Regions from separate parts of the Bradyrhizobium sp. CB1717 genome, predicted to be linked through region 1. Evidence: riboswitches for the same ligand, from Rfam matches in the RefSeq annotation. Region 1 holds a riboswitch; the other holds the start of a gene.
The links. A riboswitch is a leader RNA that binds a small molecule or an ion and turns the genes downstream of it on or off. The one in region 1 is predicted to bind glycine.

Region 1 (4,415 bases):
AGATGAAGGACAGGGCGCAGGTCGGCAGGATCATGCGCTCGAAGAACGGGCCGAAACCGTTGAAGATGCTGCGGAAGCCCTGCACCGGCACCAGGCGCAGATCGATCGCGAAGACCTCGATCAAGACATAGCCGACCACGAACACCGGCACCGAGAAGCCGAGCACGGACAGGCCCATCACGAAACGGTCGATCCAGGTGCCGTGCTTCCACGCCGCGATCACGCCCAGCGGCACCGCGACGATGACGGCGAGGATGATGGTGCACAGCGCGATCGAGATCGACGGCTCGACGCGCTGGCCGATCATCTTCATGACCGGCAGGTTGGAGATCAGCGATGTTCCGAGGTCGCCGTGCAGCAGCTTGTTCACCCAGGTGATGAACTGCACGATCAGGGGCTCGTTGAGGCCGAGCGATTCGCGGATGCGCTCGAGCCGTTCGGGTGTCGCGTTGTCGCCGGCAAGGATCGCGGCGGGATCGCCCGGCGTCAGCCGCAGCAGCAGGAACACGAACAGCGCGACGACGCCCATCACGGGCACCGCGGCCAGAACGCGGCGAATGAGATAACCTAGCATGCACCTATCTCCGGCTGCGGAACTTGTGGGGCCCTGGGGCGCCCGTGGATTCGAACGTGTCTATCATGCGCGCCTGTCACTAGGGCTGGGAAAGCCGGCCGGAGATGCCGGTCTTTCGGGGCAAATTGTGTGCCAAGGGCAGGGCAGTCGCAAGAGGCCGCCGCGCGCCGGCTTCAACCACTCAGGATGCATGACGCAGCTCACGCTCAACCCCAAGTGAAGGAACGGTCGGCGGCGCGTTGAGCCCGCGCCAGCCGTCGATGGTCCCGGCGATCATGTGCGCGGTGGCGGCCGACAGGGTCCAGCCGAGATGGCCGTGGCCGGTGTTGAAGAACACGCCCGGAATCCGCCCTGCGCGCACCACCGGCATCATGTTCGGCATCATCGGGCGCAGCCCGGCCCAGGGCACGACGCGCGAGGTCTCGATGGCGGGGAAGTTGCTACGCACCCAGTCGACCAGCGGCTGCACGCGGTCGGCGCGGATGTCGCGGTTGAAGTCGTTGAACTCGGCGGTGCCGGCCACGCGAAAACGATCGGCACCGAGCCGGCTGGTGACGATCTTGGCGGCTTCGTCGAGCAGGCTCACGGTCGGCGTCGCGTTGCGGCTCTCGGCGGTGTCGAGCTGCACGGTGATCGAGTAGCCCTTCACCGGGTAGACGTTGATGCGATCGTCGAGGAGGGCGGCGAAGTGGCGGCTGGCGACGCCGGCGCAGACCACGACACCGTCGGCCTTCAGCATGCCGCGCGCGGAGGCGAGGGCATCGCTTGCAGCAAGATCGGCCCAGCCGAGCACGAAGCCGCTGCCGGCGCGCGCGATTGAATCGATATTGGCCTCGTGGATGAAGGTCGCGCCGCGCCGCTTGCAGGCGTCCGCCAGCCCGCGGGTGAACTTGTGGATATCGCCGGTCGCATCCGACGGCGTGTAGAAGCCGCCATAATACGCCTTGCGCAGCGTCGGCTCGATCGCGCGGATCTCCTCAGGCGTCACCGGACGGCGATCGAGACCACCTTCCTGCAGCAGCGCGTTGACGCGCAGGCCGGATTCGAAACCCGTCTTGTCGTGATAGATGTGGAGGATGCCGCGGCGCTCGAGATCGAAGTCGATGCCTTCGCGCGCCGCGATCTCGAACAGATGCTTGCGGGCTTCGATCGCGAGCCGCGTGGTCTCGATCGTATTGGCGCGGTAGTTGCCGATGTTGGCGACGAACTCGCTCATCCACGAATATTTGTGCCAGTTCGGCCGCGGGTTCATCAGCAGCGGCGCGTCGCGCCGGAACATCCAGCGCAAGCCTTTCAGGATGGTCGCGGTGCTGTTCCACACTTCGGCATTGCTGGCGGAGAGCTGTCCGCCATTGGCGAACGATGTTTCCATCGCGGCGTAACGGTGCTTGTCGAGCACCGTCACCTCAAAGCCGCGTTCGAGCAGGGCATAGGCAGTCGTCACGCCGGTGATGCCGGCGCCGATGATGGCGATATGGGTCATGGCAGGTTCGGGGCTCCCGTGAGTTAGGATAGGTCGGCCGCCGGCCAAAGGCCGTTGGCGGCGCCCCATCTGTCACGGTTACCTGAGAGCTTGATCCGCTGCGGATCACGCAACGGACTATCCCCTTCGGTGGACGCCACGATTGCCTGAAATCGCGCCGCCTCTCTCCAGATCGTCCTGACGATACGGTCCTTTTGCCTGAGAGTTTCCGGGGCGGTTGCTCCGTCGGCGCCGCAACGAAAGCCGAAAACCTTCGTTGCGATCTCTCCCGCATCGTCGCGTGGACGATCGAGCAGTACGATACGCCTCATTTTTAGACAAGGCTAAATTTAGACCGCGATTGCCAACGCATTGTGCAGTGCGAAGTTGATTCAATTTACTCCAGCGTCGCCAGCAATCCCGCCATCAAGCGCCCGCGTTCGACGAGGCTATCGACCTCGATGAACTCCTCGAGTGTGTGGCCGTTGCCGCCGCGCACGCCGAGGCCATCGAGAGTTGGGATTCCCATCGCACCGGTGAAGTTGCCGTCGGAGCCGCCGCCGGAGCTCGCATGCGGTAATTCCGCGCCGAGGGATTTGGCGATGCCGCGCGCCTTCTCGTACAACGCCATGGTGCCGGCATCCGGCTCCCAGACCGGCCGCGTCACGCCGCGCGTCACCTTGAAGCTGACGTCGTTCTTGGTGCCCGAGAGTGCCAGCATCCGCTCGACGCCGCGGTCGAGATCGGCCTGGCGCTTGGCCATCGACAGCGCCTCGCCGGTCGCGGTCGTGGCAACGCAATTGACCCATTGTCCGCCATGCACGACGCCGACCGAGAAGGTGCAGTCCTCCGTCGTCATCGCGTCGATCGCGAGAATCTGCCGCGCCATTTCGCGAATTGCCGAACGGCCCGCCGACAGCGTCGCGCCGGCGTGGCTCGGCCGTCCCGTCGCCTCGAGATTGAAGCGTGCGATGGCGTAACGTCCGGTAGTGACGCCGTTGTCGGCGCGGCCGGGCTCGGGCACCAGCACGTATTTATTGCGCGCGGCTTCCGCCTCGATGATGTCGCGCGTCGAAGGCGTGCCGACTTCCTCGTCGGGCGTGAACAGCACGGTGACCGGCAGCGGCGTGGTGAACGAGGCGCGCGCCAGCTGCCGGATCGCTTCCAGCGAGAGATAATTGCCGCCTTTCATGTCGTATATGCCGGGGCCGTAGCATTTGTTGCCCTCGCGCCGCCATTTCAGCTTCTCGATGGTGCCGACCGGATGGACGGTATCCATGTGACCGGCGATCAGGATGCCCGGCTCGCCCTGTTTCGGATGCGGAAAACGCGCGCGGATCACTCCGCCAAAACCCTGACGGCCGGCGATGCGCTCGATCGTCGCACCCATGATCGCCATATCCCGCGCTGCGATATCGAGCATGTGGTTCACCGCGTTCGCGTCCCAGGTCGGGCTTTCGCATTCCACCCAGGTGCGCAGGCCCTCGAGCATGGCCTCGGAATCGAAGGGAAGATTGGCTGGATTCATCTTAATGTCTCTCAAGCTGCGAAAGATGGAACGCGCATTGCATCGGCGCGGGGCAGGACAAGCGGAGAGCGTTGTAGAGCCAAACCGATCTTTGTGGAGCCCGTGCGCGCGCTGCGAGGGCTTGCGACGAAACCGGATTGACGCGCTCAACACTGTCTGCAAGTCTCGAAAAGATAAAGGCATTGCATGAGGTTAGTTCGCCCAAGGAACGAACCGGATGCTCAACCAATAACCTGCCTTTGAACAGTTTCACGTCAGGAGAAACTTTTTATGTCCAACTTCATGCGCCGGGGGCCTCGCGCGTTCGCCTCCAAACTTGCGCTGTCGGTCGTCGCGCTTTCAACGGCACTGGCCTCGCCGGTGCTTGCGGCCGGCAAGACCCTTACCGCGGTGATGCATTCCGACCTTCGCATCATCGATCCGATCTTCACCACGGCCTACATCACGCGTGACCATGGCTACATGGTCTACGACACGCTGGTGGCCCCCGATTCGAATTTCAAGATCCAGCCGCAGATGGCGGATTGGAAGATCTCCGACGACAAGCTCACCTACACTTTCACGCTGCGCGACGGCCTGAAGTGGCATGACGGCGCGCCCGTGACGGCGGAAGACTGCGTCGCCTCGCTCAAGCGCTGGGCCGCGGTCGACGGCATGGGCCAGAAGCTCTGGGACTTCACCGCGAGCCTCGAGGCGACCGACGCCAAGACCATCACGCTGAAGCTGAAGGAACCCTACGGCCTCGTCCTCGATTCCATCGGCAAGCCGTCCTCGCGCGTCGCCTTCATGATGCCGAAGCGTCTCGCCGAGATCCCGCCGGACAAGCAGATCCCCGAGCAGATCGGCTCGGG
Region 2 (4,415 bases), 170 kb from region 1:
CATGCGTGCCGCCGCAGAGCTCGACCGACCAGCCGAGCGCATTGGCGCCGCGCTCGCGCGCGGTCCTGCCCATTGAGACGACGCGGACCTCGTCGCCATACTTCTCGCCGAACAGCGCACGCGCCCCCGCTTCACGGGCCTCATCGACGCCCATCACGCGGGTGGTGACCTCGTCGTTCTCCAGCACCACGTCGTTGGCGATGTCCTCGACGCGGGCAAGCTCCTCCGCCGTGATCGGCTTCGGATGCACGAAGTCGAACCGCAGCCGGTCCGGCGCGACCATCGAGCCGCGCTGGGCGATGTGGTCACCGAGCACCTGGCGCAGCGCCTCGTGGATCAGATGCGTCGCCGAGTGATGCGCGCGGATCGACGAGCGCCTGGAATGATCGACCTCGAGCTGCAGCGCGGTGCCGAGCTTGAGCTCGCCGCTCTCGACGGTGCCGATGTGGACGAAGAAATCGCCGAGCTTCTTCTGCGTGTCGGTGACGCGGACCTTGATGCCGCCCTCACCCGTCAGCACGCCGGTGTCGCCGACCTGGCCGCCGGACTCCGCATAGAACGGCGTCTGGTTCAGCACGAGCGCACCGGTTTGGCCGGCCTTGAGACTGGCGACCTCCGCGCCGTCCTTGACCAGCGCGGACACGACGCCCTCGGCGCTCTCGGTCTCGTAGCCCAGGAACTCGGTGGCACCCAGCTTCTCGCGCAGCGGGAACCAGATCGCCTCGGAGGCAGCCTCCCCCGAGCCCTTCCAGGACTCGCGCGCCTTGGCTTTCTGGCGCTCCATCGCGTCGGTGAACGCAGCCTGGTCGACGCCGATGCCGCGCGACTTCAGCGCGTCCTGGGTCAGGTCGAGCGGGAAGCCGTAGGTGTCGTACAGCGTGAAGGCGACGTCGCCGTCGAACATGTCGCCCTTCTTCAAGGACGCGCTCTTCTCGTCCAGGATGGCCAAGCCGCGCGCAAGAGTCTTGCGGAAGCGGGTCTCTTCCAGCCGCAGCGTTTCCTCGATCAGCTTCTCGGCGCGCATCAGGTCGGGATAGGCCTGGCCCATCTCGCGCACCAGCGCCGGCACCAGGCGATGCATCAGGGGCTCCTTGGCCCCGAGCAGCTGCGCATGGCGCATCGCGCGGCGCATGATCCGGCGCAGCACATAGCCGCGGCCCTCGTTCGAGGGCAGCACGCCGTCGGTGACGAGGAAGGCGGAGGAGCGCAAATGGTCGGCGATGACGCGGAACGAGCCGGCGGTCTGCTCCTGCGGCCCGCTGCCGAGCGCGGACGCCGTCGCATCGATCAGATTGCGGAACAGGTCGGTCTCGAACACGCTCTCGACGCCCTGCAGGACGCAGGCCATGCGCTCCAGGCCCATGCCGGTGTCGATCGAGGGACGCGGCAGATCCACGCGCTCCTCCTTCGTCACCTGCTCGTATTGCATGAACACGAGATTCCAGAATTCGAGGAAGCGGTCGCCATCCTCCTCAGGAGAACCGGGAGGGCCACCCCAGATATGGTCGCCGCGATCGATAAAAATCTCCGAGCACGGGCCGCACGGCCCGGTGTCGCCCATCGCCCAGAAATTGTCCGAGGTCGGGATGCGGATGATGCGGTCGTCGGAGAAGCCGGCGATCTTCTTCCAGAGCCCGTGCGCCTCGTCGTCGGTGTGGTAGACCGTGACGAGCAGCTTGTCCTTCTTCAGCCCGAACTCCTTGGTGATCAGCCTCCAGGCGAGCTCGATCGCGCGCTCCTTGAAGTAATCGCCGAACGAGAAATTGCCGAGCATCTCGAAGAAGGTGAGATGGCGCGCGGTGTAGCCGACATTGTCGAGGTCGTTGTGCTTGCCGCCGGCGCGCACGCATTTCTGCGAAGTGGTCGCGCGCTGATACGGCCGCTTCTCCACCCCGGTGAAGACGTTCTTGAACTGCACCATGCCGGCATTGGTGAACATCAGCGTCGGGTCGTTGCGCGGCACCAGTGGCGAGGACGGCACGATCTCGTGGCCGTTCTCGGCAAAGAAGTTCAGAAAGGTCGACCTGATCTCGTTGACGCCGCTCATGTTCATCCAATCGGGTGTGCTTGGGCCCGCTGCCGCCGTCCAAACCGGAAATTAAGGCTGATATCTGCGGGCCAAAGCGCTTTTAGACAAGGCCAGCTTCGCTGTCCAGAAACTGTGCAAGGAGATCAGAGGGTTGCCGCAGGCGCGCAATCCGGTTGAAAGCCGCTGAAGTCGCGTTGACAGGCTTGGCTAGCCTGTGGTCTGTACCCATCTGTATCGTACGGCCACGTCGGGAGAGACCGGCTTTAGGCAGCCGGCGCCGAAGGAGCAACCGCCCCGGAAACTCTCAGGCAAAAGGACCGCGTGGCTTTGACAGCATCTGGAAAGAGGCGCCGACGGGCTTAAGACCCGGACTGCGTCCGCCGACGGGATAATACTCTCAGGCACAGCGACAGATGGGGCTTCGACTGGTGTCCATGGGGAATCCTCCCCGGGAACCGCCGAGGGCCCCTGAGATGCTAGCGCACAGCCAAGACTCCCTGAAACGTACGCCCCTCCACAGCCTCCATGTATCCATGGGCGGCAAGATGGTGCCCTTCGCGGGCTATGACATGCCCGTGCAATACCCCGCGGGCGTGCTGAAGGAGCATCTTCATACCCGCACCAAAGCCGGCCTGTTCGACGTCTCCCATATGGGCCAGATCGCGCTCCGGCCAAAGTCGGGCAAGGTCGAGGACGCCGCCCGCGCGCTGGAACGGCTGGTGCCGCAGGATATCGTGGCAATCGCCAAGGGGCGGCAGCGCTACGCCCAGTTCACCAATGCGGATGGCGGCATCCTCGACGACCTGATGGTCGCCAATTTCGGCGATCACCTGTTCCTGGTTGTCAACGCCGCCTGCAAGGAACAGGACGAGGCGCATTTGCGCGCGAATCTGTCCGACGACTGCATCATCGAGCAGCTCGCCGACCGCGCGCTGATCGCGCTGCAAGGCCCGAAGGCGGAAGCGGCGCTGGCGAAATTCTGTGCAGAGGCCCCGGCCATGAAGTTCATGGACGCCGGCCCGCATGAGGTCGCCGGCATCAAGTGCTTCGTCTCGCGCTCCGGCTACACCGGCGAGGACGGCTTTGAGATCTCGGTTCCCACCGCCGATGCCGAACGCCTCGCCAAGATGCTGCTGGACAATCCGGACGTGCTGCCGATCGGCTTAGGTGCCCGCGACAGCCTGCGGCTGGAAGCGGGCCTCTGCCTCTACGGTCACGACATCGACACCACCACCACGCCGGTCGAGGCCGCGCTGGAATGGTCGGTGCAGAAGAGCCGCCGCACCGGCGGCGCCCGTGCCGGCGGCTTTCCCGGCGCCGCGAAGATTCTCGCCCATTTCGACAATGGCGCATCCCGCCGCCGCGTCGGCCTGCTCGCCGAGGGCCGTGCGCCGGTGCGCGAAGGCGCGCTGCTGTTTGCCGACAGCGCGGGCGGCGAGCCCATTGGAAAGGTCACGTCGGGCGGTTTCGGCCCGAGCCTGAGCGCACCGGTGGCGATGGGCTACGTGCCCGTGAGCCTGAGCGCGCTCGGCACAAAACTCTTCGCCGAGGTGCGCGGCCAGCGATTGCCGCTCGCAGTCGCTGCCATGCCCTTCGTGAAAAACACCTACAAACGCTGAGGACGAGACAATGACCACGACGCTGTACACTTCCGACCATGAATGGCTCGCCATCGACGGCGATACCGCCACGGTCGGCATCACCGATTACGCACAGCAGCAGCTCGGCGACGTCGTGTTCGTCGAATTGCCCAAGGTCGGCCGCACCTTGAAGAAGGCCGAAGCCGCCGCCGTCGTGGAATCGGTGAAAGCAGCCTCCGACGTCTACGCACCTGTTACCGGCGAAGTGCTCGAGACCAACGAAGCGCTGGCCGCCGAGCCGGCGCTGATCAATTCGGATGCGCAGGGCGCGGCCTGGTTCTTCAAGATCAAGATTGCCGACAAAAGCGAGCTCGGCGGCCTCATGGATGAAGCCGCCTACAAGGCACATACGGCTTAGGGACGATGGAGCAAGCGATGACCGCGCACCGTAAATCCAGCGGCGAGACCGCCGCCAGTTTCGTTCGCCGCCACATCGGCCCCTCCGCGCGCGATGTCACCGCAATGCTCGAGGCCGTCGGCGCCAAGAGCGTCGACGCGCTGATGGCGGAGACGCTGCCGGCCTCGATCCGGCAGGCCGCCCCGCTCGATCTCGGCAAGCCGCTCAGCGAGACCGAGGCGATCGCGCATATGGCCGAGCTCGCCGCACAGAACCAGGTCTTCACCTCGCTGATCGGCCAAGGCTATTCCGGCACCATCCTGCCCGCGGTGATCCAGCGCAACATCCTGGAGAACCCGGCCTGGTACACGGCGTACACGCCCTACCAGCCCGAGATCAGCCAGGGCCG

Region 2: another riboswitch for glycine. It lies ahead of gcvT (glycine cleavage system aminomethyltransferase GcvT); the one in region 1 lies ahead of QA649_RS18850 (D-amino acid dehydrogenase).

The regions. Positions count from the first base shown of each region.
Region 1 is NZ_CP121666.1:3,996,005-4,000,419, forward strand. It holds gene QA649_RS18845 (ABC transporter permease) at 1-574, opposite strand, end outside; gene QA649_RS18850 (D-amino acid dehydrogenase) at 756-2,057, opposite strand; glycine riboswitch at 2,125-2,230, opposite strand; glycine riboswitch at 2,234-2,338, opposite strand; gene QA649_RS18855 (M20/M25/M40 family metallo-hydrolase) at 2,434-3,564, opposite strand; gene QA649_RS18860 (ABC transporter substrate-binding protein) at 3,835-4,415, shown strand, end outside.
Region 2 is NZ_CP121666.1:3,830,867-3,835,281, reverse strand. It holds gene alaS (alanine--tRNA ligase) at 1-2,047, opposite strand, end outside; glycine riboswitch at 2,268-2,358, shown strand; gene gcvT (glycine cleavage system aminomethyltransferase GcvT) at 2,503-3,648, shown strand; gene gcvH (glycine cleavage system protein GcvH) at 3,659-4,027, shown strand; gene gcvP (aminomethyl-transferring glycine dehydrogenase) at 4,045-4,415, shown strand, end outside.